DNA from 3 places in the Streptomyces sp. NBC_00984 genome. Region 2 is predicted to be linked to each of the others. Evidence: riboswitches for the same ligand, from Rfam matches in the RefSeq annotation. Region 2 holds a riboswitch; each other region holds the start of a gene.
The links. Region 2 has a riboswitch for cobalamin ahead of metE (5-methyltetrahydropteroyltriglutamate--homocysteine S-methyltransferase). Riboswitches for the same ligand answer to the same signal wherever they lie in the genome.
Positions count from the first base shown of each region.

Region 1 (9,747 bases), 1.2 Mb from region 2:
GACGGACCGGGCACCTCGATACGGGCCAGCTCCCCGGCCGGGTACGTACGCAGCGGTACGCCGAGCGCGGCGGCGGCGGCGACGATTCCCGGTTCGTCCGCCTTGGCGTCCACGGTCACCAGCTCCGCGATGCCCAGCGGCGAGAGCCCGGCCTCGCGCAGGGTGTCCCGGACCAGCCCGAGGATCTCGTCGACCGGCGCGCCCCTGGACGCGCCGACCCCGACGGCGAGCGACGCGGGGCGCAACACGGCGGCTGCGGCGGCGGCTTCGGACATGGAGCGGGGTCCTTTCGGAATGCGGGGAGAGGGAGGAGCGACGCCGGGCGGGCGGCAGGGCGCGCTGAGATGCGCGCACCGGGGTCAATCGGCTAGCAAGAGCGCATGGCGGTGTTCGTCGCGCTCGGCGCGTTCCTGATGACCCTGGCAGGCGGCTGGGTCGCCCAGCGCGTCACCGACCGCCGCCACCTCGTGCTCGGCTTCGCCGGTGGGCTGATGCTCGGAGTGGTCGGCCTGGACCTGCTGCCGGAGGCGATCGACGCCGCGGGCGGACCCGTCTTCGGGGTCCCGGCCGCCCTGCTGCTGTTCGTGGGCGGCTTCCTCCTCGCCCACCTCGTGGAGCGGCTGCTCGCCGTACGCCAGGCGGCACACGGCGCGGGCGAGGAGCGGGTGCCGCAGGTCGGGCTCACGGCAGCGGCGGCGATGGTCGGCCACAGCCTGATGGACGGCGTGGCACTCGGCGCGGCGTTCCAGGTGGGCGCCGGCATGGGAGCCGCCGTGGCCCTCGCCGTCATCACGCACGACTTCGCCGACGGCTTCAACACCTACACGATCACCAGCCTGTACGGGAACGCCCGCCGCAAGGCCCTGCTCATGCTGTTCGCGGACGCCCTGGCGCCGCTCGTGGGCGCCGCGACGACCCTGCTGTTCACCCTTCCGGCGGAACTCCTCGGGGGTTATCTCGGCTTCTTCAGCGGCGCACTGCTCTACCTCGCCGCCGCCGAGATCCTTCCCGAGGCACACCACGAACACCCGGCCCGCTCCACGCTGCTGTGCACCGTGGCCGGGGTGGGCTTCATCTGGCTCGTGGTGGGCATCGCGGACTGAGCACCGCGCCGGTGCCGGGCCGACCGGCCCGAAGCCGAAACCGACACCGACGCCGGTCGCCCTGCTCGCAGCGCGGCCGCGGTTCATCCCCCGCACCGCTCGACGAACCGGCGGGCCATGCCGGGCTCCGAGGCCCAGTGCGTATGCAGATAGCTGGCGTGCACGCCGCCCTGCACGAACCCCTCGACCCGCCGCTCCGGCTGGTGCATGCCCCACGCCGGAGCGGCCCCCGCGCCCGGCTCCAGCACGGTCCGGTGGAACTCGTGCCCGCGCACCCGTGTGCCGGGCGCCGCCAGCACACTGTCGGAGACCGCCACGGCCTGCCGGTAGCCGAGCGTCAGTCGCTTCGACATCCGCGCCTCGGCATCGAGGACCCCGCACATCGGCAGCCCGTCGAGCGAACGCGCCAGATACAGCAGCCCCGCGCACTCGGCGGAGACCGGAGCGCCCGACTCCGCCAGCTCGACGACGGCCTTGCGCAGCGCCGTGTTGGCCGACAGCTCGGAGGCGTACACCTCCGGGAAACCCCCGCCGATGACCAGCCCACGTGCGCCCCGGGGCAACGCCTCGTCCCGCAAGGGATCGAACGGCACGACTTCGGCCCCGGCGGCGGTGAGCAGCTCGGTGTGCTCGGCGTAGGAGAAGGTGAACGCGGCGCCGGAGGCCACGGCCACGACCGGGCCCCGGCCACCGACGGGGGCGGACAGCGGAACAGGCCCGCCGCAGGCGCCGATCGCCGCCGTCGCGTCCCACACCTCACCCGGCAACGCGGGCGCCGACCCGGCCAACGCCATCAGCGCGTCCAGATCGCACCCCGCCACCACCTGCTCCCGCATCGCCTCGACCGCGCCCACCGCGTCGCCGCGCCGCTCGGCCACCGGCACCAGCCCCAGATGCCGCGACGGCACAGCCACCTGCTCGGCCCGCCGCAACACCCCCAGCACCGGCAGACCGGACTCGTCCAGGGCGTCCCGCAACAGCGCCTCGTGCCGCTGGGAGGCGACCTTGTTCAGGATCACCCCGCCGATCCGCACCTGCGGATCCCACGAGGCGAAGCCGTGCACCAGCGCGGCCACGGAACGCGACTGCGACGACGCGTCGACGACCAGCACCACGGGCGCCCGCAGCACCTTCGCGACCTGGGCGGTCGACGCCAGTTCGCCCTGCCCCGCAGCCCCGTCGTACAGCCCCATCACGCCCTCGACCACCGCCAGGTCGCACCCCCGCGCCCCGTGCGCGAACAGCGGGGCGACCAGATCGGGGCCGCACATGTACGCGTCGAGGTTCCGCCCCGGCCGGCCCGTGGCCAGCGTGTGATAGCCGGGGTCGATGTAGTCGGGCCCGACCTTGTGCGGGGACACGGCGAGGCCCCGCCCCGCGAAGGCCGCCATCAGCCCCGTGGCGACGGTGGTCTTGCCGCTGCCCGACGAGGGCGCGGCGATCACCAGACGAGGAACGTTCACCGCCGGTCCCTCACCATTCGATGCCCCGCTGACCCTTCTGACCGGCGTCCATCGGGTGCTTGACCTTCGACATCTCGGTCACCAGGTCGGCGGCGTCCAGCAGCTTCTGCGGTGCGTTGCGCCCGGTGATGACCACGTGCTGCGCACCGGGACGGTTGCGCAGCACGTCGATCACCTCGTCGGTGTCGACCCATCCCCAGTGCATCGGGTACGCGAACTCGTCGAGGACGTACAGCCGGTACGTCTCGGCGGCCAGGTCCCGCTTGACCTGCTCCCAGCCCTCGCGCGCCGCCTCCTCGTTGTTCAGCTGGTCGTCGCGCTGCACCCACGACCAGCCCTCGCCCATCTTGTTCCAGACGACGGACCCGCCCTCGCCGCTCGCGCCGAGGACCTTCAGCGCGTTCTCCTCGCCGACCTTCCACTTCGCCGACTTGACGAACTGGAAGACGCCGATGGGCCACCCCTGATTCCAGGCGCGCAGCGCGAGCCCGAAGGCCGCCGTCGACTTCCCCTTGCCGATGCCGGTGTGCACCATCAGCAGCGGACGGTTGCGGCGCTGACGGGTGGTGAGCCCGTCGTCGGGCACGGTGGTCGGCTGTCCCTGTGGCATTACGCGGCCCTCCTGTTGGTTTCCTGAACGTCCTTGACGAGCCCGGCGATCGAGTCGGCCCGCAGCTCGTCGAGCGTGACGGCACTGCCCCCGAGATCGTGCGCGAGGCTTCCCGCGAGGCCGAGCCGTACCGGCCCCGACTCGCAGTCCACGACGACGGACGCGATGCCCTCCGCCTCGTGCAGCCGCGCCGCCCGGGTCGCCAGCGCCACCGGATCGGGCCCCCCGGTCGCCCGCCCGTCGGTCACCACGACCAGCAGCGGCCGACGCGACGGATCACGCAACCGCTCCACCCGCAGCACCTCATGGGCCTTCAGCAGCCCGGCCGCGACGGGGGTGCGCCCACCGGTGGGCAGCAGCTCCAGCCGCGCCGCCGCGGCGTCCACCGAGGACGTCGGCGGCAGCGCCAGCTCGGCGTCCTTGCCCCGGAAGGTGATCAGCCCGACCTTGTCCCGCCGCTGGTACGCGTCCAGCAGCAGCGAGAGGACCGCGCCCTTCACGGCGGCCATCCGCCGGCGGGCCGCCATCGACCCGGAGGCGTCCACCACGAAGAGCACGAGATTCCCCTCGCGCCCCTCCCGGGCCGCCTGCCGCAGATCGTCCCGCCGGACCACGAGCCCTCGCCCGGACCGCCCCCGCGCCCGCTGATGCGGGGCGGCGGCCTGCACGGTCGCCGCCAGATGCAGCTTGGTCAGCGCGCCCTGCGGACGCCGCGCACCGGTCGTACGCCCGTGCTCGGTGCGCGCCCGGGACCGCCGCCCCGCCGCGCCCTCGCCCAGACCGGGAACGCTCAGCATCTTCGTGCGGAACGGCTCGGCGGCGCGTACGGGTTGCTGCTCAGCGCCCCCGGAGGACTGCCCCTGCCCCTGTTCCCGCCCCTGCTCGGGCACGGACGGCGCGGGCGTGTCGCCGGCCTCGCCCTCGGGCTGCGGCGGCGTGTCGGGGCCGTCGCCCCGCGGGGGCCGGCCGCCGCCACCGGGGCCGTCCGGGTCCGGGTCCTCGTCCTCGCCGCGGTTCTGCTCCAGCGTGTCGTCGAGCTTGTCCTCGTCGAGCCCCGGCGCGTCGAACGGATTGCGCCGGCGCCGGTGGGGGAGCGCGAGCAGAGCCGCCTGCCGCACGTCCTCGGCGAGCACATCCGTACGTCCCGCCCAGGCGGCCAGTGCGGTGGCCGTCCGCGCCATCACGATGTCCGCGCGCATCCCGTCCACCTCGAAGGCCGCGCAGGTGGCCGCGATCTGCCGCAACGCCGCGTCCCCGAGCCGCACTTCGGGCAGCAGCGCACGCGCGGCGACGATCCTCGCCCGCAGCGCGTCCTCCTCGTCGGCCCAGCCGGCGGCGAAGGCCGCGGGGTCGTCGTCGTACGCGAGACGCCGCCGCACGACCTCGACCCGCTGATCCGTCTCCCGGGACGCGGCGACCTCGACGGTCAGCCCGAAGCGGTCGAGCAACTGCGGTCGCAGTTCGCCCTCCTCGGGGTTCATCGTCCCGACGAGCAGGAAGCGCGCCGCGTGCCGTACCGAGACGCCTTCGCGCTCGACGTACGAGGCACCCATGGCGGCCGCGTCCAGCAACAGGTCCACGAGGTGGTCGTGGAGCAGGTTGACCTCGTCGACGTAGAGAATCCCGCGATGCGCGTCGGCGAGCAGGCCCGGCTCGAACGCCTTCACGCCCTCCGCGAGCGCCCGCTCGATGTCGAGCGCCCCGACGAGCCGGTCCTCGGACGCGCCGACGGGCAGCTCAACCATCCGGGCGTCCCGCGACACACCGGTCCCCGCCTCATGGGGACCGTCGGGACACGCCGGGTCCGGCGACGCGGGGGCGCAGGAGAAACGGCACCCGGACACGACGTCCACCCCCGGCAGCAGCGCCGAGAGCGCGCGTACGGCGGTGCTCTTCGCGGTGCCCTTCTCTCCCCGTACGAGCACGCCACCGATGTTCGGTGCGACGGAGTTGAGCAGCAGGGCGAGTTGCAGGTCCTGCTGCCCGACGACGGCGGTGAACGGGAAATGCGTGCTCACGAGGCGATCCTTCCTGCGGGTGAATGGGCATGAACAAGGCGGCCTCGGCCGGCGCCCGGGGTCATCGGCGGCCTCCGGGGGCTCCGGGCGCTCCGGGTGCTCCGGGTGCTCCGGGTGCGATGAAGGGAAGCCCCGGCGGCGCGCCCGACTCTATGAGCCGCAGCAACGCGTCGGTGTCCGCGTGCTCTTCGACGAGATCGCCGAGGCGGTCGAGCTGCTCCTCGCGCAGCGCCGCGAACCCGGTGTCGGGAGCGGGGACGAAGCGCCGGCCGGCGGCCCGCGCGACCTCGGTCAGGAAGCGGCGGCGGAATTCGTCGCTCTCCAGCGAACCGTGCCAGTGGGTGCCCCACACGGCGCCGACCCGGCAACCGTCCAGGAACGCCTCTCCGCCGCGTACGTCCGCCACGCCGTGGTGGATCTCGTACCCCTCGACCGGCGCGCCGAGCGCCTCGCCGACGGGCCGGGCCAGGGTCTTCTCGCGGTCGAAGCGGATGCGTACGGGGAGGAGGCCGAGGCCCTCGACCAGCCCGGCCCGGGACTCGACCTCGTCCTCGATGTGCTCGCCGAGGAGCTGGAATCCGCCGCAGATGCCGAGGACCGGCCGGCCCTCGGCCGCGCGCCGCGCCAGCGCGTCGGCGAGGCCGCGCTCGCGCAGCCAGGCCAGCGCCTTCACGGTGCCGCGGGTGCCCGGCACGACGACGAGGTCGGCGTCGGACAGCTCCTCGGCGCGGTCCACGAACCTGACGACGACGCCGGGCTCGGCGGCCAGCGCGTCCACGTCGGTGAAGTTCGACATCAGGGGCACCGCGCACACCGCGACGCGCAGCACGTCCTCGCCGTGCGGCGGTGCGACGACCGACTCGCGCACGGCTCCGCGCAACGAGACCCGCAGACCGTCCTCCTCGTCGATGCCGAGGCCGTGGGCGAAGGGCAGCACGCCGTACGTCGGCCGCCCGGTGAGGTCCCGCAGCATCTCCAGACCCGGCTCCAGCAGCGACACGTCGCCGCGGAACTTGTTGACGAGATAGCCGGCGATCAGCGACTGGTCCTCCGCGGCGAGCAGCGCCGTCGTACCGAAGAACGAGGCGAAGACACCGCCGCGGTCGATGTCGCCGACGACCACCACCGGGAAGCGCGCCGCCCGTGCGATGCCCATGTTCACGATGTCCGTGCGCCGCAGATTGATCTCGGCCGGGCTGCCCGCCCCCTCGCAGATCACCGCGTCGTACGTGCCCCGGAGCTGCTCCAGGCAGTCCACGACCGTGGAGAGGAGCGCTTCCTGCCTGCCCCCGTGGTAGCCGCGCGCGCTCATCTCGCCGACCGGCTTCCCCATCAGGACGACCTGGCTGGAGCGGTCGCTGCCGGGCTTGAGCAGGACCGGGTTCATCAGCGCGGTCGGCTCGACGCGGGCGGCCTGGGCCTGCATGGCCTGGGCGCGCCCGATCTCGGCACCTTCGCGGGTGACGAACGAGTTCAGCGACATGTTCTGCGCCTTGAAGGGCGCCACCTTCACGCCCCGGCGCACGAGCCAGCGGCAGATGCCTGCCGTCACGACGCTCTTGCCCGCGTCGGAAGTGGTTCCGGCGACCAGCAGTCCGCCGCTCATGTGCTTCTCCGTCCTGCGCTGCGAGGTGCTGCCGTCCGGCGCCCCGCGATCCGTCGTGCGGCGAGGGCCGCGCCGATCCGTCCCGCCACGCACACGCCGAGGGCCAGCGCGCCCACCCGGCGCGACAGCCGGACCGCGCGCTCGATGTCCTCGGTCTCCACGGCCCGGCCCGTCTCCCCGTTGAGCACGGGGCGGTGCTCGACCCGGCCGCCGTACGCGAGGGTTCCGCCGAGGCGTACGCCGAGCGCTCCCGCGAACGAGGCCTCCACCGGGCCCGCGTTGGGGCTCGGGTGCTTGGCGGCATCGGCCCGCCAGGCGCGGACCGCTCCGCCCGGCCGCCCCCCGGCGGCCACGGCGAGCAGGGCCGTGAGCCGGGCGCCGGGCCAGCCCGCGAGGTCGTCGAGGCGGGCCGAGGCCCAGCCGTAGCGCCGGTGGCGGGGCGACTTGTGACCGACCATCGCGTCGAGGGTGTTGGCGGCCCGGAAGCCGGCCAGCCCGGGGACCCCGGCCAGCGCGCCCCACACCAGGGCGCCGACCACGGCGTCCGAGGTGTTCTCCGCCACGGACTCCACCACGGCGCGGGCGATCTGCGGCCCGTCCAGGGACTGCGGGTCGCGCCCGCACAGATGCGGCAGCCGCTCGCGGGCCAGGTCGAGGTCACCGGCCGCCAGGGCGCCGCCGATGGCCCGCGCCTCGCGCCCCAGGGACGTACCGCCGACGACGGACCAGGTGACGGCCGCGGTCAGCGCGACGGAGGCGGCGGGGCTGCGGCGTACGGCGCGGGTGATCAGCGCGGCACCACCTGCGGCGCCTCCGGCGCAGACGAGGGTGTGCAGCGCGCCCCACCCGCGGTGGTCGCGCCACAGACGGCGTTCGACGCCCGCCGCGGCCCGCCCGAAGGCGGCGACCGGGTGTCCCCTGCGGGGGTCACCGAGCAGCAGATCGCCGATCAGACCGGCCGTGGCGCCGTACGCGAAGATGCGGTCGGCTCGCACGGCTCAACCGGCCGTCGCGCCTCGGAGGACCTTCGTACAGGCGGCTCTCGTCGAGAGCGCCGGAACAGCGGACGCAGGGCGGCCAGGCATGGCGATATGTCCTCACTCAGGGTCCGCGCCCTGGTTCGACGTGACCGGCGACGAGAGTCTCCTGGCTCCCGGATCCGCGGTTCCCCCGGCCTTCCAGCCCGCTCGCGCGTGCCGTGACTTCCGGTGTGGGGGACCGCTCCCCGGTGACAGTGGCGGGACCGCGCCGGATTCGCACCGGCTTCCTCTGCTGTCGCCGTAATTGGCTCCGGCAGTCCACCACGCTCTGCGAACGCCCGTCAACCTGCCGTTGACCTGCGACGGCGCAGTGTGCTGAGACCCACATCGGGCCGGACACCTCTGGTGTCCGGCCCGATGGGAGGGCGTGCGCGGGAGTGGCTCAGGCGACGATCAGATAGATGCCGTACGCGACGGCCGCCGCGCACAGCGTGAAGCAGACGTACGCGCCGGCGCGGGCCAGCAGCAGCGAGCCGCCGGAGCCGCCCTGCGCCGCCGGTTCCGGCTGCTTGGAGAGGCCGACGATGCCCAGGGTGAAGAGGCCCACCAGCGCGACGGTGACAACGAGGGAGACGCCGAATACGGAGCCGAGGGCTGCCCAGTCGATGTTCATGCTGAATCCTTAGACGGCCGGGTCAGACGGTGGCGGGTCGCGCCGGGTCCTGGGTGGTTCCGGCCGGGGCCGGAATGGTGGTCATGAGGTTCTGGGCCGTCGCCTGGGCCGCGGTGGGCGGCGGGCTGACGGCGGCGATGGCCGTGGTGACGACACCCGCGGGCTCGATGTCGACGTCCGCCGGCGCGACATCGTCGTGGCCGACCGGCTTGCGGCGCGACACCAGCCAGATCGCACCGGAGCCCGCGACCAGCAGCACCGCGACGACCACGACGCCCCAGGTGCCCTGCTTGGTGAGGAGTTCCGCGCCCGCGCCGACCAGACCCGCGGCCGGCAGGGTCAGACCCCAGGCGACGAACATCCGGGTGGCGGTGGACCAGCGGACCACACCGCCCTGGCGGCCGAGGCCCGCGCCCATCACGGCGCCGGAGCAGGACTGGGTGGTGGAGAGGGAGAAGCCGAGGTGCGAGGAGGCCAGGATGACGGTGGCCGCGCTGGTCTGGGCGGCGAAGCCCTGCGGCGGCCTGAGGTCGGTGAGGCCGCTGCCCATGGTGCGGATGATGCGCCAGCCGCCCAGGTAGGTGCCGAGCGCGATGGCCGTACCGGCGCAGACGATGACCCAGACCGGCGGGTTGGCGCCCGGGTGCAGGACGCCGCCGGTGACCAGGGCCAGGGTGATGATGCCCATGGTCTTCTGCGCGTCGTTGGTGCCGTGGGCGAGGGAGACCAGTCCGGCCGAGGCGATCTGGCCCGCGCGGTAACCCTTGGCGGTGGCCTTCTCCTGGGCGTCGTTGCGGACCTTCCCGCCGATCCGGTACGTCAGCCTGGTGGCCAGCAGCGCGGCCAGACCGGCGACGATCGGGGCGGCGAGGGCGGGCAGCAGCACCTTGGTGACGACGGTGCCGCCGTTGACGGACGACCAGCCCGCCGACATCACGGCCGCGCCGATCAGACCGCCGAACAGGGCGTGCGAGGAGCTGGACGGCAGTCCGACCAGCCAGGTCAGCAGATTCCACAGAATGGCGCCGACGAGTGCCGCGAAGATGACTTCTGTTCGCAGCCCGTCCTCGTTGATGATCCCGCCGGAGATCGTCTTGGCGACCTCCACCGACAGGAACGCGCCGACGAGATTGAGAACGGCGGACATGGCCACCGCTGTCTTCGGTCTGAGTGCACCGGTCGAGATGGTCGTCGCCATCGCGTTCGCGGTGTCGTGGAAACCGTTCGTGAAATCGAACACTAGAGCTGTCACGATCACAATCGCGAGTAGCAGCGTGATGTGTTCCATTTACCC
Region 1 is NZ_CP108734.1:6,925,460-6,935,206, forward strand. It holds gene cobC (Rv2231c family pyridoxal phosphate-dependent protein CobC) at 1-275, opposite strand, end outside; gene OG520_RS30960 (ZIP family metal transporter) at 381-1,103, shown strand; gene OG520_RS30965 (cobyrinate a,c-diamide synthase) at 1,187-2,566, opposite strand; gene cobO (cob(I)yrinic acid a,c-diamide adenosyltransferase) at 2,577-3,176, opposite strand; gene OG520_RS30975 (putative cobaltochelatase) at 3,176-5,194, opposite strand; gene OG520_RS30980 (cobyric acid synthase) at 5,256-6,800, opposite strand; gene OG520_RS30985 (cobalamin biosynthesis protein) at 6,797-7,795, opposite strand; cobalamin riboswitch at 7,940-8,071, opposite strand; gene OG520_RS30990 (hypothetical protein) at 8,223-8,453, opposite strand; gene OG520_RS30995 (anion permease) at 8,476-9,741, opposite strand.
Region 1: it holds a riboswitch for cobalamin, as region 2 does, so the genes downstream of both, OG520_RS30985 (cobalamin biosynthesis protein) here and metE (5-methyltetrahydropteroyltriglutamate--homocysteine S-methyltransferase) in region 2, are expected to answer to the same signal.

Region 2 (9,747 bases):
CACCGTCGTGTCGTACCTCGCGATGACCAACTACGTCCTGGAGGCCGTCGAGCAGCTGGGCCTGGACGCCGAGGTCATCGACCTGCGCTGGCTGGACCGCGCCAGTCTCGACTGGGACACCCTCGGCGCGAGCATCCGCAAGACCAACAACGTGCTCATCGCCGAGCAGGGCCCCATCGGCACCTCCTACGGCGGCTGGCTGTCCGACGAGATCCAGCGCCGCTACTTCGACTGGCTCGACCAGCCGGTGGAGCGCGTCCAGGCCGGCGAGTCCTCGCCCAGCATCAGCAAGGTGCTGGAGCGGGCGGCCATCGCACGGACCGAAGAGGTCGTGGCCGCGCTCCAGCGGGTCACCGGGAACTGACCCTCCCCGTACGAGAGAACACCCAGGAGGGTTGATCATGGCAGAACTGTTCCGAATGCCCGCCGTGGCCGCCGACGCGGCAACGGCCGTGCTGTCCGCCTGGCAGGTGGCGGAGGGGGCGTCGTTCACGAAGGACGACGCGCTGGTCTCCATCGAGACCGACAAGGCCGAGGTGGATGTCGCCGCCGAGCAGGACGGCGTACTGCTCAAGACGTTGTACGAGGCCGGTGTCGAGATCGAGGTCGGCGACCCGATCGCCGTGCTCGGCGCCGTCGGCGAGCAGGCCGGCGACCTCGACACGCTACTGGCGGAGCTCGGCGTCGGCGCACCCGTCGCGGCCCCGAAGGCGGTGCGCCGGGACGTCCCGGAGGAACCGGCCGCAGCGAGCCCGGCCGCTCCGGCGCCCTCGGCGTCCCCCTCCGCCGGTGAGCCGGAGCGCGGCGGGCGCGTCTTCAGCAGTCCGCTGGCCCGCAGGCTGGCCCGGGAGGCGGGCCTCGACATCGAGGCCCTCACCGGCACCGGGCCCGGCGGCCGCATCGTCAGGCGGGACGTCGATGCCGCGGTCGCGGCCCGGCCGGCACCGGCGCCGGAGTCGGCCGTGGCCCCGGCCCCGGTCCCGGTCCCCCCGGCAGCCACCACCGTGCCGCAGGCCACCGCCTCCGCCGACACCGGCGACCACGAGGACATCCCGCACAGCCGGATGCGCCGGGCCATCGCCAGGCGCCTGACGGAGAGCAAGCAGCACACCCCGCACTTCTATCTGCGGGCGACCTGCGCCGTGGACGAGCTGCTCGCCCTGCGGCAGCGGATCAACGCCGTCAGCCCGGTCAAGGTCTCGGTCAACGACCTGTTGATCAAGGCCGTCGCCACGGCACACACACAGGTGCCGGAGATGAACGCGGTGTGGCAGCCGGATGCCGTCCGCCGATTCCGTACCGTCGACGTCTCGGTCGCCATCGCCACCGGGACGGGCCTGGTGACCCCGGTGCTGCGCGGGATCGAGAACCTGTCGGTGTCGGCGATCGCCACGCGGACCCGCGCGTACGCGGAGCAGGCGCGCTCCGGGGGGCTTCGGCCCGCCGACCTCGAAGGCGGATCGATCACCGTTTCGAACCTCGGCATGTACGGGGTCGAGGAGTTCACCGCCATCATCAACCCGCCGCAGGCCGCGATCCTGGCCATCGGCGCCGCACGCGACGAGGCGGTGGTCCGCGACGGTGCGGTCATCGCGGCCAAGGTGCTCGGCGTGGTCCTGTCCGTGGACCACCGTCCGGTGGACGGCGCCGTGGCGGCGCGCTGGCTCGCGGCCTTCACCGAGGCCGTGGAGAACCCGGTCCGGCTCGTCGTCTGAACCCACCCCGGCGGCCGGGCGGCCCGCGGCGTCAACGTCGCAGGCCGCCCGCCCCCCTAGGCCGCAGTCCGCGCCCGACGGCTGCCAGAGCACTCCAAGAGGACACCGATGTCTTTGATCCGCGGTTCCCGCACGCCCGGTGCGGCCATACCGAACGAAACCCCGCGCGATGCGCTCGGCGAACTGGACCAGCGCAATCTGCGGCGGCTGATGCCGCTGCTGCTGGCCGCCTACATCATGTCGTTCCTGGACCGGACCAACATCGGCCTGGCCAAGGAACGCCTGGAGGTCGACCTGGGCATCTCCGCCGCGGCCTACGGGCTGGGCGCGGGGCTGTTCTTCCTCACCTACGCGATCTCCGAGGTGCCCAGCAACCTGATCATGTACCGCGTGGGCGCCCGCTGGTGGATCACCCGGATCATGCTGACCTGGGGCGTCGTCTCCGCCTGCATGGCCTTCGTACAGGGTGAGAAGTCCTTCTACGCCATGCGGCTGCTGCTCGGCGCCGCCGAGGCCGGGCTGCTGCCGGGCATCCTGCTCTACTTCACCTACTGGTTCCGCTCCGAGATCCGCGGCAGGGCCATCGGACTGCTCCTGCTCGGCGCCTCCATCGCCAGCGTCGTCGGGAACCCGCTCGGCGGACTGCTCATGGAGATGGACGGGCTCGGCGGCTGGCACGGCTGGCAGTGGATGTTCGTCATCGAGGGGGTCCCCTGCCTCTTCCTGGCGTTCGCCATCTTCCGGTTCCTGCCCGACGGCCCGGCCAAGGCACCCTGGCTGACGGCGGAGGAGGCCCGGCTGGTCCAGGACGCGGTCACCCGCGAACAGACCGAGGGCGCCGAGGCGGCCGGAAACGGCTCCGGATCCGGCTTCCTGCTGACGGTGCTGCGCGACAAGCAGATGCTGCTGGCCATCTTCGCCAACTGGACCCACCAGGTCGCCCTGTACTCCGTCGTCTACTTCCTGCCCGGCATCATCGGCGGCTGGGGCGACCTCTCGCCGTTCACCATCGGCCTGCTGACCGGACTGCCCTGGCTCACCGCGGCCGTCGGTGCCGTACTGGTGCCGCCGCGCGCGACGACACCCCGGCGCTCCCGCAACTTCGTGGTGGTCGGTCTGCTGATGATGTTCACCGGCCTCATCGTCGCCGCCGTCGCCGGTCCCGTGATCGCCCTGCTCGGCTTCTGCTTCACCGGCCTGGCGTTCTTCGTCGTCCAGCCCCTGCTGTTCAACTTCCCCGCCACCCGGCTCTCGGGCAAGACCCTCGCCGGCGGCCTGGCACTGCTCAACACCATCGGCATCACCGGCGGCTTCGTCGGCCCGTACATCATGGGCTACGCCGAGGACGCCACCGGCAACCACCTGTCCGGCCTGTGGGTGTCCATCGTCCTGCTGGCCCTCGGCGCACTGGCGGCCACGCGGCTGCGCTTCTCCCCCAAGTCCTGAAGCGCGCTCCGGGGCGTGGGTCGGCCCGGGACGTCCCCATCGGCCGGGGCGGTCCCGCGGGCGCCCGCGCCCCGGGGCAGGTCCGGTTCGAACCGGACCACCGTGCCCCCGGAGACATCGGCCGTGCCCCACGGCCCGAGCCGGACGGACCGGGACCTGCCACGGCGACTCCCGGACGACGCGCGTCCTGGACCGACATCGTTGCCGACGTACGTGCGCTCGGCGCCGGTACCGCATCCCGCGCCGTTCACGCCGTCTCCGGTCCCTCACGGGCGTGCGTGCGCCCGTCAGTTGAAAGTCGTGTCGGAGAAATTCTGCTGCTGCCCCTGGATGACCGGGCCGGTCCGGGCGCCCTCTCTGACGCTGTTGTGAACTGTCACGGCCGGCACACCCGCCGCTGCGGGGGCGAGTTCATCCAGCAGCAGTCGCAGCTCCTGTGCTGCCGCCGGGTCCGCCCGCAGCGCTCGACGCAGCCTGAGCCGCCACTCGTCCTCGATGTCCTCCGCGACATCCGGCGCCTCACCGTCGCGGGCCGAGATGAGTTCCTCCCGGGACGCTTCGAGCTCTTCGTCCACGCCACCGGTTTCCCCGCCCCGTGCGAGGAAACGTGCCACTCGTGCCCGTGTCTGCGTCCAGGCGTCCGAGACCATGAGCCCCACCAAGGTCGTCGCCCCGGTCTCCGCCAGCGCCGCCAACTCCGCTTCCACGATTCCCCCGTTGTGTCGCCGTCGCGCTGCGCGTGTGTGAAGTTGCTCCTCCCACGGTAGAGAGCGGACGAGCACTTCGAAAGCGCGCCCAAGGGCGCGGCGCGGCTGAGAACCAGCCATCGGGTCGAAGATCACCGAGGCGGCGGTGTCGCGCCACGTCGGGGAAGGTGCGACGCCGGAGGGGCGTGTGGCGGACGGTGGCCCGTCGCGCGCCCTTCAGCCTGCCCGGCCGGACCGATCCCGTGTCTCATGTCACGTTCCGGAATGTGAACAGCGGTGCCCCGAGAGCGATCCGCCCTCTAGTCTGGCCGGTGCAGCTGGTTCGCCCTGTCCGCCAGGCAGGCGCGTCGTAAGAGGGAACCCGGTGGGAATCCGGGACTGCCCCGCAGCGGTGAGCGGGAACGACCGCCGTCATACGCACTGGATCCGGTCGGATCCGGGAAGCGACGGCCAGTAGGTGTCTGCCCTCGGCAGATGTGCCCGCGAGTCCGAAGACCTGCCCGTTGCCCGCACGCGACCCCTCGTGTGCGGATATCCCGGTGACCTCGTGGGCGGGTCGGCGTACACACCAGACGGAAGACCGCACCCATGGCGTGCGCAGGATCCGTCCGGTTCGTCATCCCTTCGCGTCCATGTCCCGTCCCCGGGATCTCAAGGAGTCATCTCGCGAAGGAGATTTCCGTGACAGCACAGCCCGCAGCCGCGGCAGCACACGCCACCGTGTACGGCTACCCCCGCCAGGGACCGGACCGGGAACTGAAAAAGGCCATCGAGGGTTACTGGAAGGGCCGGGTCACCGCCGACGCCCTCCGGGAAACGGCGGCCGGCCTGCGCCGGTCCAACTGGCGGCAACTGGCGGACGCCGGTGTCCACGAGGTACCCACCGGCGACTTCTCCTACTACGACCACGTCCTGGACACCAGCGTCATGGTCGGCGCGGTCCCCCGCCGGCACCGTGAGGCCGTCGAATCCGACGCGCTCGACGGCTACTTCGCGATGGCCCGCGGCACCCAGGACGTGGCGCCGCTGGAGATGACCAAGTGGTTCGACACCAACTACCACTACCTCGTCCCCGAACTCGGCCCGGACACCGTCTTCACCTCCGACTCCACCAAGCAGGTCGCCGAACTGAGGGAAGCCCTCGCGCTCGGACACACCGCCCGGCCGGTGCTCGTCGGCCCCGTCACGTACCTGCTGCTCGCCAAGCCCGCCCCCGGGGTGGCGGCCGGCTTCGAACCGCTCACCCTGCTGGACCGTCTGCTGCCGGTCTACGCGGAGGTACTCGCCGATCTGCGCGCCACCGGCGCGGAATGGGTCCAGCTCGACGAGCCCGCACTGGTCCAGGACCGGACGCCGGCCGAGCTGAACGCCGCTGCCCGTACGTACCGTGAACTCGGCGGCCTGACCGACCGGCCCAAGCTGCTCGTCGCCTCGTACTTCGACCGGCTCGGCGAGGCGCTCCCCGTACTGGCGAAGGCCCCGGTGGACGGACTGGCACTGGACTTCACCGACGACGCCGCCGCCAACCTCGCGGACCTCGCCGCCGCCGGCGGGCTGCCCGGCAAACGGCTCGTCGCGGGCGTGGTCGACGGCCGCAACATCTGGATCAACGACTACGAGAAGTCGCTGGCCACCCTCGCCACACTCCTCGGCCTCGCCGGCCGGGTCGACGTGGCCGGCTCCTGCTCCCTGCTGCACGTCCCCCTCGACACGGCACCCGAACGGGACATCGACCCCCAGGTCCTTCGCTGGCTCGCCTTCGCCCGGCAGAAGACCGCCGAGATCGTCACTCTGGCCAAGGGGCTGGCCCAGGGCACCGGCGCCATCGCCACGGAGATCGCCGCCAACCGGGCCGACCTCGCCTCACGCGCGCACTCCCCCCTCACCCGCGACCCCGCCGTACGCGCCAGGACCGCGGCCGTCACCGACCTCGACGGCCGCCGCTCCCAGCCGTACACCGAGCGCGCCGCCGCCCAACGGGCCCACCTCGGGCTGCCGTTGCTGCCCACGACCACCATCGGTTCCTTCCCCCAGACCGCCGAACTGCGCACGGCCCGCGCCGACCTGCGCGCGGGCCGGATCGACACGGCCGGTTACGAGGAGCGGATCAGGGCCGAGATCGGCGAGGTCGTCGCCTTCCAGGAAAAGGCCGGCATCGACGTCCTGGTGCACGGCGAACCCGAACGCAACGACATGGTCCAGTACTTCGCCGAACAGCTCACCGGCTACCTCGCCACGCAGCACGGCTGGGTCCAGTCCTACGGCACCCGCTACGTCCGGCCACCGGTGCTCGCGGGCGACATCTCCCGCCCCGAACCCATGACGGTGCGCTGGACCTCGTACGCCCAGTCGCTCACCGACCGTCCGGTCAAGGGCATGCTGACCGGGCCCGTCACCATGCTGGCCTGGTCCTTCGTCCGCGACGACCAACCGCTCGGCGACACCGCCCGGCAGGTCGCCCTCGCCCTGCGCGACGAGGTCGACGACCTGGAAGCCAGTGGCACATCGGTCATCCAGGTCGACGAACCCGCCCTGCGCGAGACCCTCCCCCTGCGAGCGGCGGACCACGCCGCATACCTGGAGTGGGCCACCGAGTCGTTCCGTCTCACCACCAGCGGCGTGCGTCCGGACACCCAGATCCACACCCACATGTGCTACGCCGAGTTCGGCGACATCGTCCAGGCCATCGACGACCTCGACGCCGACGTCATCAGCCTGGAGGCCGCCCGCTCCCACATGCAGGTCGCCCGCGAACTCGCCGCACACGGCTACCTGCGCGAGGCCGGACCCGGTGTCTACGACATCCACTCCCCGCGCGTGCCCGATGCGGACGAGGCCGCCGCCCTGCTCCGCAAGGGGCTGAAGGCCATTCCCGCCGAACGGCTGTGGGTCAACCCCGACTGCGGTCTGAAGACACGCGGCTGGCCCGAGACCAAGGCATCCCTGGAGAACCTGGTCGCCGCGGCCGGCACGGTACGCGGGGAGCTGCCCCCGTCCTGACGGCGCCCGCCGGGGCCGGGGCGCCCACGAGCGCCCCGGCCCCGGCGCGACACACGGCGTGCGGCAGCAGAAGCGTGCGCAGATCCGCCGGCCGTACACCGTCGCGTACGGCAAGACGCTTGCCGCTCGCCGCGCTGTTGAACACGTACTGCTTGCGGTTGTCCGCCCCGTCTCCGCTGATCTGCCGGAACTGCCACTGCCGGTCCGCGGCGGAGGCGCCAGCCTTGATGACGAGCCCGCTGCCGTCGGCGGCGACGGTCAGGTCCTTGCCGCTCTGCACGCCCGTCAGCTCGTAGGCGTGGCCCTTGCGCAGGGTCGCCCCGCCTCATCGGTGCGTCGGCCGCACCGGGTCGCGGGGGGGGCGATGCCGGGGCGGATCCGAGGGCGACGGCCCGCGCGACGGACCTTCGGGCGCCTGACCACGGGCTCCGTACCTGCCGGCACGGGATGGACTCATCGCGAGACGGGCCGAGGCCGTCAGGCACGCGTGACGCCCGCGATCACACCGCCCGGACAATGTCCTGGGCCGCCTCGGCCAGCAGTGAGATCTCGGCCGCGACCGCCTCCGGGTCGGCCGCGACGGTGACGTGGGCGACCTCGTCCAGACCCGGGTACGAGCCGACGCGCACTGCCCGCTCCGCGTTCCGCAGCAGATCGACGTCATTGATGTCGTTGCCGAATGCGACGTACTCGCCGATCCCCATCCACCGGAGGGCTTCCCACTTCGTCGTCGAACCCGGCGCAAAGTCGATGATCGCCTCGTCGAGGTGGTGATTGACCGTCATCCCCAGCCCACGGCCGACCTCGGCGAGTGCCGCCATGTCCGACGCACCGACGACGAGGAACTTCACGACCTCGGGAAGCTCGGCGATGTCCACCATTCTCGCGAGGTTGCCCTGATCGACACGGCCCCGGATCGGATGGTCCGCAGGTCCGGTGTAGGCGTAGTCCCAGGGGCCGTCGGCGAGGTACGTCGCCTCGTACTGCCCGACCGCTTCCAGCAGCGCGCCGAGTCCGGCGGGATCGAAGGCGGCCCGAGCCCGAACCTCGCTGTCGACCGAGACGAGGCTCCCGTTCCCGCCGATGAGTTCGGCGGACGCGAAGGCTCCGTCGAGGACGGGCAGCAGGTCCCGGACAGGCCGGGCGGAAGCGAACACCACATGATGGCCGACGCGCTCGCACTCGCCGATCGCCGTGAGAATCCGATCATCGATCGTTCGTCCGTCGAAGCAGAGCGTGCCGTCGATGTCGAAAACCAGTGTGCGGGCGCGAAGTTTGATCATCAACGGATGATATCCGGCCGGCCAACGGCGACGAGCCAGCGCCGGTGACCGCACCCGATGCCGGATACCGCCGCCCGCCCGGACCGCTTCCGACCTGACCGGACCAGTGCGGTGGGCAGGGCATCCGCGGATGGGCCTATCTTGGCGCATATGCAGTTCTACACAATCGGCCAGGCCGCCCGGCTCCTTGGTGTGAGCCCCGACACCGCGCGGCGCTGGGCCGACGCAGGCCGGGTGGCCACCCATCGGGACGAGGGCGGACGGCGGCTCATCGAGGGGAAGGATCTTGCCGCCTTCTCCGTGGAGCTGGCCAAGGGCGGTGGCGGTGAGGAGGACGCTTCGTACACCTCGGTCCGCAATGCCTTCCCCGGGATCGTCACCGCGGTGAAGCTCGGTGACGTCGCCGCCCAGGTGGAGATCCAGGCCGGCCCGCACCGGCTGGTGTCGCTGCTGACACGGGAGGCCGTGGAGGAGTTGGGGCTGGAGGTCGGGATGGAGGCCACGGCCCGGGTGAAGTCGACGAACGTACATATCGACCGCGTCTGACCGAGAAGCGCCGGCCTCCCCGTGCGTACCGCATTCACCGGCATCGTCACCGCTCCGAACACCCGGTCCCGTGGTCGTCGTCGGGGTCACCGCACGCGTGAAGTCGACGAGCGTGCTCCTCGCGTGCCTGCAGTCGAGGGCGGTGTCGCCCAGGCGCTGGGCGCGACCCTCTTCGAGAACGTCCGCATCGACGAGCGGGGCGAGGTCGAGACGGCTGCCTTCCGCCGCTACCGGCTCCCCCAGTACGCCGACGTCCCGCGCACCGAGGTCCACTTCGTGGAGACGGCCGACGCCATCGGGCCCCTCGGCGCCAAGTCGATGAGCGAGAGCCCCTTCAACCCGGTCGCCCCCGCCTTCGCCAACGCTCTCCGGGACGCGACGGGCATCCGGTTCACCCGGCTCCCCCTCACCCGCGACCGGGTGTGGACGGCGTTGTCGGATCAGAGCGTGAGCAGCTCCTCGTAGAAGCCGCCGAACTCCCGCTCCCGGTCGACGAGATGGATCTCCAGGATCCAGTGGCAGCGGCGCCCGGCCTTGTCGGTGCGCCGCATCGGGGTGTCGTTGGCGGGGGTGATGTACGACTCCATGTCCGCGCCGTCGATCCGCTCGTGCGGAAACTCCCCGACCAGGTGCCCGGCGTGCCAGCAGCCCAGCTCCCAACCGGCCTGCGCCGCCAGCCGTTCGACTTCGGCGTACAGCCGCGCGCCCGTGATCTCCGGGTCGGCCTCGAAGAAGCGCCGGCCCGCCGCGAAGACCTTCGGCAGGTCGTCGTGGAGCCGGTGCTTGACGGGGTCGTCGCCGAGGACGAAGGTCCGCCCGAAGTCGGCCTCGTACTCCTCGAAGATCGGCCCGAAATCGGCGAACACGATGTCGTCCGCGCCGATCAGCCGGTCCGGCGGATTCTCCCGGTACGGCATCAGCGTGTTCGGCCCGGAGCGCACGATGCGCTTGTGCCAGTGCCGGGTCGTGCCGAACAGCTCGTTCGCGAGGTCCCGGATCCGGTCGCTGACCGCCCGTTCCCCTTCGCCGGGCGCGACCAGCCCGCGTTCC
Region 2 is NZ_CP108734.1:8,121,479-8,131,225, reverse strand. It holds gene OG520_RS36145 (thiamine pyrophosphate-dependent enzyme) at 1-364, shown strand, start outside; gene OG520_RS36140 (2-oxo acid dehydrogenase subunit E2) at 402-1,715, shown strand; gene OG520_RS36135 (MFS transporter) at 1,824-3,161, shown strand; gene OG520_RS36130 (hypothetical protein) at 3,449-3,868, opposite strand; cobalamin riboswitch at 4,170-4,387, shown strand; gene metE (5-methyltetrahydropteroyltriglutamate--homocysteine S-methyltransferase) at 4,550-6,868, shown strand; gene OG520_RS36120 (HAD hydrolase family protein) at 7,369-8,151, opposite strand; gene OG520_RS36115 (molybdopterin-binding protein) at 8,302-8,697, shown strand; partial or broken gene OG520_RS36110 (molybdopterin cofactor-binding domain-containing protein) at 8,830-9,162, shown strand; gene OG520_RS36105 (M24 family metallopeptidase) at 9,138-9,747, opposite strand, start outside.

Region 3 (9,747 bases), 7.2 Mb from region 2:
GCTCCAGCCCGGACGGGTGCGCGGCCAGGGCGTCCTTGGACTCGGCGGCACCGATGAAGCCGACCGGCACGCCGATGACGGCGGCGGGGCGCGGCGCGCCCTCCTCGATCATCTCCAGCAGCCGGAACAGGGCGGTCGGTGCGTTTCCGACGGCGACGACCGCGCCGTCCAGCCGGTCGCGCCACAGCTCCAGGGCGGCGGCGCTGCGGGTGGTGCCCAGCTGCTTCGCGAGTTCCGGCACCGCCGGGTCGGACAGGGTGCACACCACCTCGTTGTCCGCGGGCAGCCGCTTGCGGGTGACGCCGCTGGCGACCATGGCCACATCGCACAGGATGGGTGCGCCGGCCCGCAGAGCGGCGCGGGCGCGGGCGACCGCGTCCGGGGTGAAAGCGAGATCACGGACGAGGTCGACCATCCCGCAGGCGTGGATCATGCGGACCGCGACCTGGCTCACATCGGCGGGCAGGCCTGCGAGATCCGCCTCTGCACGGATCGTGGCGAAGGACTGGCGATAGATCGCCGGTCCGTCCTTCTCGTACTGGTGCACGGTGCTTTCGCTCTCTTCCTCGGGTGTGCGACGGTCGGGTACAGGGGAGTGGGGCGTACGGGATCAGCCGCGCGCGCGGCGGGCCGCGGCCACCGCGGCGGCGAGCCCACCGGGGCTGTCGGGGACGCTCACGGGGGCGTCCCGTACCTCGCCCCGTACGAGCGAGATCCGGTGTCCGTCGGGGGTGGCGACGACGTCCACCCACTCGCCGCGGGGGTGGCCGCACCGGCGTTCGCACCCGGACCAGTACACCGGCAACGGGCCCACGGCCCCCACCGCGTCCGCCGCCTGGGCCCGCACATCGGCCAGCGACTTCGCGCAGCCCGGCCGGCCGATACAGGCACCCACCCCGGCCCAGGGGGAGCCGGGTCCGACGACGAGGCCGGTGGCCCCCAGATCGTCCAGCAGACCCGCGGCCCGCCGCCGCTCCACCCCCGGTACGACGACCCCGCGCCACGGCGTCAGCCGCAACTCACCGCGGCCCCGGTGCCGGGCCGTGTCCGTCAACGACCGCCACTGCGCCGGGCCGACGCGCCCCAGGGGGATGCCGACGGACAGCGCGGCCCCGTCGTGCGGGCCGGTCACGACGCCGGGGGCGGGGCCGTCCGAGCTCCGCGGGCAGGCACGGTCCTCGGTGGAAGTGGTGCCGGTACCCGTCGCCCGCAACCGTCGTACGACCTCGTCGAAGAGGGATCCGGCACCGCCGGGCAGGTCCGACACGCGCCAGGCACCGGTGCCCGACGCCTGATCCAGGAAGGTCCCGGCCGCCAGGAGGGCGGCCTGCGGCGCCTGCGCGCCCGGTATTCGTACCGCTGTCCTGGCCGTGCCGATCCGCAGCAGCGCCGTTCCGTCGTCCTGCGCCAGCAACGTCACGTCGCCGCCCAGCGCGTCCACATCGCCACGGCCGTCGTCGAGCACGAACAGGAACCTGCCCGAGAGGCCCGCCGTCCGGTCGCCCGCGCACAACAGCGCGTCCAGCGCGGACAGCCAGGGGCCGACGTCCCGTGCGCCGCGGCCGTCGAGCCCCGAGAGCGGCGACGCCACGATGTTGCGTATCCGCTCGTGGCGCGCGGAGGGCAGCAGCCCCGCCTCGCCCAGCCTGTCGGCCAGTTCGCCTCCGCAGTCCGGGCCCAGCCCGCGCAACTGGACATTGCCGCGCGAAGTGAGATGCAACTCACCATCGCCCAGGCTCCCCGCCAACGCCCCCAGGGCGTCCGCCTGCACCGCGGTCAGCAGCCCGCCGGGAACACGGACGCGGGCCAGAGCGCCGTCGTCCGCCCGGTGCAGCCGCAGCGTGCCGGGGCAGGCGTCACCGCGGTCCCGGGGAGACGCGTCTCCCGGCGGTGAAGGCGAAGTGGCAGGTCGGGGCATGGCGGCGAGCATACCGACCATCTGACCAGATCCGTATGTCCTCCATCGGTTGACCGGCCCTTACTATGCCTAGTGACGGGCCATCCGGCACGTCGTCGCCACAGACGGCGACAGGGGAGGAAGTCCGGTGCAAGTCCGGCACGGTCCCGCCACTGTGAGTCCGGCCACGGCCGGGCAAGTCAGGAACTCCCTTCCCCACACGCTCGGATCCGTTCGAGCGGGGAGCTTCATTCCGACACCGCCCGGGGCGTGGACACCCCGAGGAAGGCCCGACGCCGCATGATCCTGCTCCTGTCGACGTCCGACACCGACCTGCTCAGCGCCCGCGCCTCGGAGGGCCCGGTCTCCTACCGCTACGCCAACCCCTCCCGGCTCCCGCTCCAGGACCTGCCACAGCTCCTGGACGGCGTCGACCTGGTCGTCGTGCGCCTCCTCGGCGGGGTACGCGCCTGGCAGGACGGCCTCGACCAGGTGCTCGCCACCGGACGCCCCGTCGTCGTCCTCACCGGCGAACAGGCCCCCGACGCCCAGCTGATGGCCGCCTCGACGGTTCCCATCGGCATCGCCGCCGAGGCCCATGCCTATCTGGCCCACGGCGGGCCCGCCAACCTGGACCAGCTCGCCCGCTTCCTCTCCGACACCGTCCTGCTCACCGGCCACGGCTTCGCCCCGCCCGCCCCGGCACCCTCCTGGGGCCCGCTGGAGCGCACCCCCCGGCGCACCGACGGCCCGGTCGTCGCCGTGCTCTACTACCGCGCCCACCACATGAGCGGCAACACCGCGTTCATCGAGGCCCTGTGCCGTGCCGTCGAGGACGCGGGCGCCCGCGCGCTGCCGCTGTACGTCGCCTCGCTGCGCACCCCCGAGCCCGAACTCATCGAAGCGCTGCGCGCCGCCGACGCGATCGTGACGACCGTCCTCGCCGCGGGCGGCACCCGGCCCGCCGAGGCGTCGGCGGGCGGTGACGACGAGTCCTGGGACGCGGGCGTCCTCAGCGGCCTCGACGTACCCATCCTCCAGGCCCTCTGCCTCACCGGTTCGCGCACCGACTGGGAAGGCAACGACGAGGGAGTCTCCCCGCTCGACGCCGCCAGCCAGATCGCGGTCCCCGAATTCGACGGCCGCCTGATCACCGTTCCGTTCTCGTTCAAGGAGATCGACGAGGACGGCCTGCCCGCGTACGTCGCCGACACCGAGCGCGCCGCCCGCGTCGCCGGGATCGCCGTGCGCCACGCCCGGCTGCGCCACATCCCGGCCGCCGAGAAGCGGATCGCGCTCGTCCTCTCCGCGTACCCGACCAAGCACTCCCGGATCGGCAACGCGGTCGGCCTCGACACCCCGGCCAGCGCCGTCGCCCTGCTGCGCCGACTCCGCGCCGAGGGATACGACTTCGGTACGGAGGAGGTCCCCGGCCTCGCGTCGGGCGACGGCGACGAGCTGATCCGCGCGCTGATCGAGGCGGGCGGCCACGACCAGGAGTGGCTCACCGAGGAGCAGTTGGCCCGCAACCCGGTCCGCATCCCGGCCGCCGACTACCGGCGCTGGTACGCGACCCTCCCGGCCGAGCTCCGCGAAGCCGTCGAGCAGCACTGGGGCCCCGCCCCGGGCGAGATGTTCGTGGACCGGTCGAGCAACCCGGAGGGCGACATCGTCCTCGCGGCCCTGCGCCGCGGCAATCTGCTCATCCTCATCCAGCCGCCGCGCGGCTTCGGCGAGAACCCGATCGCGATCTACCACGACCCCGATCTGCCGCCCTCGCACCACTATCTGGCCGCCTACCGCTGGATCGCGGCCCCGGCCGACGACAACGGCTTCGGCGCCGACGCGATGATCCACCTCGGCAAGCACGGCAACCTGGAATGGCTGCCCGGCAAGAACGCCGGCCTCTCCGCCGCCTGCGGCCCCGACGCCGCCCTCGGCGACCTCCCGCTCATCTACCCGTTCCTGGTCAACGACCCGGGCGAGGGGACGCAGGCCAAGCGGCGCGTCCACGCCACCCTCGTGGACCACCTCGTACCGCCGATGGCGCGCGCCGACAGCTACGGGGACATCGCCCGGCTCGAACAACTCCTGGACGAGCACGCCCAGATCGCGGCGATGGACCCGGCGAAGCTGCCGGCGATCCGCGCACAGATCTGGACCCTGATCCAGGCGGCCAAGCTCGATCACGACCTGGGGCTCGAAGACCGCCCCGAGGACGAGGGCTTCGACGAGTTCATCATGCATCTCGACGGCTGGCTCTGCGAGATCAAGGACGCGCAGATCCGCGACGGCCTGCATGTCCTGGGCGGCGCCCCGGCCGGCGCCGACCGGGTCAACCTCGTCCTCGCGATCCTGCGCGCCCGTCAGATCTGGGGCGGCACGGCCTCCCTGCCGGGCCTGCGCGAGGCGTTGGGGCTCGACGAGTCCGCCGCGACCCGGGTCACCGCGGACGAGGCCGAGGAGCGGGCCCGCGCCCTGGTCCAGGCGATGGAGGACGCGGACTGGTCTCCGGAAGCCGTCGCCGGGGTGGCGGCCGGGCACCCGCGGGCCGTCAGCGACATCCTCGACTTCGCGGCCCGCGAGGTGGTGCCGCGGCTGGCCGCCACGACCGACGAACTCGACCACGCCCTCCACGCGCTGGACGGCGGATTCGTCCCCGCCGGACCCTCGGGCTCCCCGCTCCGCGGTCTGGTCAACGTCCTGCCGACCGGCCGCAACTTCTACTCCGTCGACCCCAAGGCCGTACCCTCGCGCCTCGCCTGGGAGACCGGCCAGGCCCTGGCAGACTCGCTCCTGGAGCGCTACCGCACCGACAACGGCGACTGGCCCACCTCGGTCGGTCTGTCCCTGTGGGGTACGAGCGCGATGCGCACCGCCGGCGACGACGTCGCCGAGGCTTTCGCCCTGCTCGGCGTCCGCCCGGTCTGGGACGACGCCTCGCGCCGTGTCACCGGCCTGGAGGCGATCCCGCCGGCCGAACTCGGCCGCCCGCGCATCGATGTCACCCTCCGCATCAGCGGTTTCTTCCGCGACGCCTTCCCGCACACCATCGGCCTCCTCGACGACGCGGTCCGCCTGGCCGCCTCCCTGGACGAGCCGGCCGAGCAGAACCACGTACGCGCCCACACCCAGGCCGACCTGGCCGCCCACGGCGACGAACGCCGCGCCACCACCCGTATCTTCGGCTCCCGCCCCGGTACGTACGGTGCCGGTCTGCTCCAGCTGATCGACTCCCGCGACTGGCGCACCGACGCGGACCTCGCCGAGGTCTACACGGTGTGGGGCGGCTACGCCTACGGACGCGAACTCGACGGCCGCCCGGCCCGTGAGGAGATGGAGACGGCGTACAAGCGGATCGCGGTCGCGGCCAAGAACACCGACACCCGCGAACACGACATCGCCGACTCCGACGACTACTTCCAGTACCACGGCGGCATGGTGGCCACCGTCCGCGCCCTGCGCGGCACCGCCCCGGAGGCGTACATCGGCGACTCCACCCGCCCCGAGACGGTCCGCACCCGCACCCTGGTGGAGGAGACCTCGCGGGTCTTCCGCGCCCGGGTGGTGAACCCCAAGTGGATCGAGGCGATGCGGCGGCACGGCTACAAGGGCGCCTTCGAGCTGGCCGCCACCGTCGACTACCTCTTCGGCTACGACGCGACGACGGGCGTGGTCGCCGACTGGATGTACGACAAGCTCACCGAGACGTACGTCCTGGACCCGACCAACCGGGAGTTCCTCCAGCAGGCCAACCCCTGGGCCCTGCACGGCATCGCGGAACGCCTCCTGGAGGCGGAATCCCGCGGCATGTGGGCCAAGCCCGACCCGGCCGTCCTCGAAGCCCTGCGCCAGGCATACCTGGAGACGGAGGGCAACCTGGAGGGCGAGGACTGACCCCCCGGCCCGGTACCGGACCACCGGGCAGCGACATGTGACCGAGCCCCGGCCGCGACACCGGCCGGGGCTCGGCTGTTGTTCGTGACGCGGACAGGGCTGATGCGGACGACCTGCGCCGGTGCAACGGTCGGCGGCCTGTGTGAAGCACTCGGCCGGACGTGGGGCATCGACGTGCACACGGGGGAGCCGTTCGGTCCGGTGAACCGGATCGTGCCTGCCGCACGCGGTGAGCCCCGCGAGCCCAGCGCCGTTGCCCCAGGTAGACGCACTGTTCCGCGTAGGGGCGTCACCCGTTCCACCGCCGGGCATAGTGTCGCCCGTGGCGTGGAAGCGATCTACGCATGACCGAAAGTGGCAGTCCTTATATCTCGACGGCTCGGATCATCGTGCTGGGGGTACAGCCCGGTGACCCGCCCTTCCGCCTTGTGGAGATCGACGGGGAGATCGTCAGCGCGGCAACATCGATGATGGATGTGCTCGCCGCCGCCTCGGCCGCAGGAATCAGGGTCCATGACCTGGACGATCCCGGCGTGGTGCGGTGGGTGGGCGGCGGCAAGTTCACCTGGAGGCCGCACTGAGAGTTACCGCAGCGATCGTGCGGCACGGCGGCACGCGCAGATGAGGTGCGGGCGGGGCGCCGGGCTGCGCGTGTCAGCCGGTGCGTGCAGGGTGCGGCTGCGCGCCCCGGGTGCCTCGCCCCGGATCACCGGTCAGCCGCGGCACGGCTCCCAGCGGTCCGACCAGGCACCGTCGGGACAGCTGTGGCGCAGGCGTTCCCACCGTTGGCCGTCGGTGCCGGTGCCGGTGCCGGTGATGACGGTGGAGAAGGTGTCGTGGGGGAGCGGTTCCACGGTGACTCCGCTCGTCCCACTCCGCCCGTGGACGGCCACGAGGTCCAGTTGCCGACGGTGTCCTTCCGGCGCGTCCACACTGCCCGATGGGTACCGATCGCGAATTCCCGCCGCGGCAGTGGCTGCGACAACGGCGGCCCTGGTCCTCCGCAGGTTGATGACGGACTCCTTCGGCGATGCGACGACGGCCGACTCGCCGGGGCACGCGAAAACCGACCACGCGAACACACCGACGGGCCCCGAACTCTCCTGCCCCGCGCTGACGTTCCGCGCACGTTTCGCTGACGTTTCGCTGACGTCGTGCGTGCGGCCCCGCCGTGCCGGGGCCGCACCTGCGGCGACGCCTTCCGCGGCCTCAGGCCAACGATGCCGCGCGAGCGGGGTCGATGGCGTGCTGGAGAGGTTGGTCATGTATAAAGCGTCGGAGTTCGTCGAGCACAAGCTCTCCGAGACGATGACGTTCGGCCCCGAGGGCACCGCCGAGGTGGGGTGTCAGGACCACGTTGGGAAGGGTGAAGAGTGGCGAGTCATGGGCGGGAGGCTCCGGGTGCGTGACATCGAGTACAGCGGTGAGGTCGGGTCTGGCGCGCAGGACCGCAGCCGCGGCGGCCTCGTCGACGAGTGCGCCACGCGCGGTGTTGATCAGCGTCGCACCCGGCCCCAGGGAGTTCAGCAGCCGGGCCCCGATCGTGCCGCGGGTCTCGGGCAGGAGGGGGGCGTGGAGACTCACGACATGACTGGTGGCGAACAGCTCCTCGATGCCGACGAGCCGGACGCCCGCCCGCCGGGCGGTGTCCGGGGAGGCGATGGGGTCCGTGGCGAGGATCTCGATGTCGAAGCGGCCCAGGTGGGACGCCACGAGACGGCCGATGTGCCCGAGCCCCAGCAGGCCCACGCGTGACCGGTAGGCGCCGGGCACCTGGGGGTTGTGGGGGAAGCGGCGACTGCTCGCCACCTCTCGGGTGATGCGGTGTACCTGCTTCAGCCCGAGGAGGACCTGGGCGAGAGTGAACTCCGCAACCGGGACGGCATTGGCCGCGGCCGCGGAGGCGATCGGAATGCCGCGCGCCCAGAACGCGGGTGTGGTCAGGTGCCGTACGGAGCCCGCGGCGACGAGGACCGCCCGCAACCGAGGGGCATGCGACAGGAAGGCGGCATCGAGGACGGGCGCGCCCCAGCCCGTGAGCAGGACATCGACCTCTCGCAGCACGTCGGGATCCTCGTCGAGCCGCTGTCGCGTGAGAGGTGGACCCTGCAGGTGCACGAGACCTTCGATTTCGGCTAGGACCTCACGGGGGTAGACGTCCGCCCTGCGTTCTTCCTCCATGACCAACAGGGCTGTCGGTCTGCGGGCCGGCTCGTTCATGGCGTTGCGCTCCTCAGCTCTCCGCTGACAGGCCGTCAGTGAATCGGCCTGTGAACCCTGATCGGGTGCGTGGGGAAATGTCTGACCGGATGTTGAAGATTGGCGTGGCTTGTCCGTTGCCTTGGTCAGTGTGCTTGCATCACGATACATCGGATGATTGAAATGACCTCGGATGAAGCTCAGTCGTCCGATGCTTGCCGTCCTGGCGGCTGTCGCGTTCGGGCGGTATCTATGTGCGGTCGGTCGATCGTTGCCTCAGGCGGCAGAACTGTCAGCCTGTCAGGTGCTTTCGCGAGGTGACCGAACCTCGTGCGGAGGTGTCGGCGAGCAGGGGCCGAGTGCGGGCGAGTCCTGCGAGGCTCTCGTGAGCCATCGCAAGATTTTTGCATTCATCGGACTATTGACCACGGATTCGGACCCCGTTAGCGTCCCAGCAAGCGCTTTCCAGGCTGGCTGTGATGCGGCGAAAACAGGAGTTGTCATGCAGAGATCGCGGTGGATCGGTGCGGGTGTTCTCGCTTCCGCACTGGTCCTCACCAGCTGTACATCAGGGCCTGCGGGAGTGGATGCCAAGCAGAACTCGAAGGCACCGCTCGAACTGTGGATCCGGACCACACCGGGCGGACCGGGAGAGCAGGGAGCGCTCAAGCTCGCTGCCGCCTTCGGGAAGACCACGGGCTTCGAGGTCAAGGTCACGGCGATCTTCGACGACTTCGAGACCAAGCTGCAGCAGCGGGCCGCGCAGAAGAACCTGCCCGACATCGTCATGAACGATGTGACGCAGCTCGGCGCCATGCACAGCCAGGGCCTGCTCCGGGAGATCGACCTGGACAAGATCAAGAACAGCAAGCAGGTCGTCGGCCAGGGGCTGGACTCCGGCAAGAGCGTGGACGGCAAGCAGTTCGGCCTGCCGTACTCGGCGCAGGCGTCCGCGCTGCTCATCCGCAAGGACTGGCGGGAGAAGCTGAAGCTCGAAGTCCCGCAGAGCTGGGACGACTTCGCCGCGATGGCCGCAGCCTTCACCACCAAGGACCCCGACGGCGACGGCAAGAAGAACACGTACGGACTCGCCGCTCCGCTGTCCACCAAGCGCGGATACGCCTCCTGGTACTTCTCCAACTTCCTCTGGGCGGCGGGCGGAGACTTCATCACCGAGGCCGGGGACGGCAAGTACAAGCCCGCGATGACCACGAAGGAATCGGTTCAGGCCGTGCAGTGGTTCCGCGACCTCGGCTGCAAGAACAAGGTCATCCAGCCGGGCGCCGTGACCATGGAAACCCCGCCCACGAACGAGACGTTCGAGGCCGGCCGGACCGGCATGTTCGTCGTCGGCCCGTATCTGCTGCCTCGCTTCGACGAGACCCTCGGCAAGGACAAGTACGAGGTCGTGCCGATGCCCAAGGGGCCGAAGGACGCCACCGTGCTCGCCGAGGGCGGGTCCGTCTACCTGATGGCGGGCTCCGAGAACATGGCCGGCCAGGACGCCTTCGCCGACTTCGCGCTCTCCGCCGAGGGCCAGAAGACCGGGATGGAGGGCGACATCGGCTTCACCGTGCAGCTGCCCGTCAACAAGACGGTGGACATCTCCGAGGTCCGTCCCGACCCCCGCTGGAAGACCTACGCCGAGATCTACCAGAACTCCGGTCGGTACGCGCCGTCCATCCCGAACTGGACCCCGGTGCGGCAGACGACCGCCGATACCGTCAACGCGCTGATGGCCGACTGCGACCTGG
Region 3 is NZ_CP108734.1:913,757-923,503, reverse strand. It holds gene OG520_RS03880 (precorrin-8X methylmutase) at 1-547, opposite strand, end outside; gene cobG (precorrin-3B synthase) at 611-1,930, opposite strand; adenosylcobalamin (AdoCbl) riboswitch at 2,031-2,111, shown strand; gene cobN (cobaltochelatase subunit CobN) at 2,198-5,794, shown strand; gene OG520_RS03865 (hypothetical protein) at 6,139-6,375, shown strand; gene OG520_RS03860 (hypothetical protein) at 6,508-6,648, opposite strand; gene OG520_RS03855 (hydroxyacid dehydrogenase) at 7,004-8,014, opposite strand; gene OG520_RS03850 (extracellular solute-binding protein) at 8,496-9,747, shown strand, end outside.
Region 3: it holds a riboswitch for cobalamin, as region 2 does, so the genes downstream of both, cobN (cobaltochelatase subunit CobN) here and metE (5-methyltetrahydropteroyltriglutamate--homocysteine S-methyltransferase) in region 2, are expected to answer to the same signal.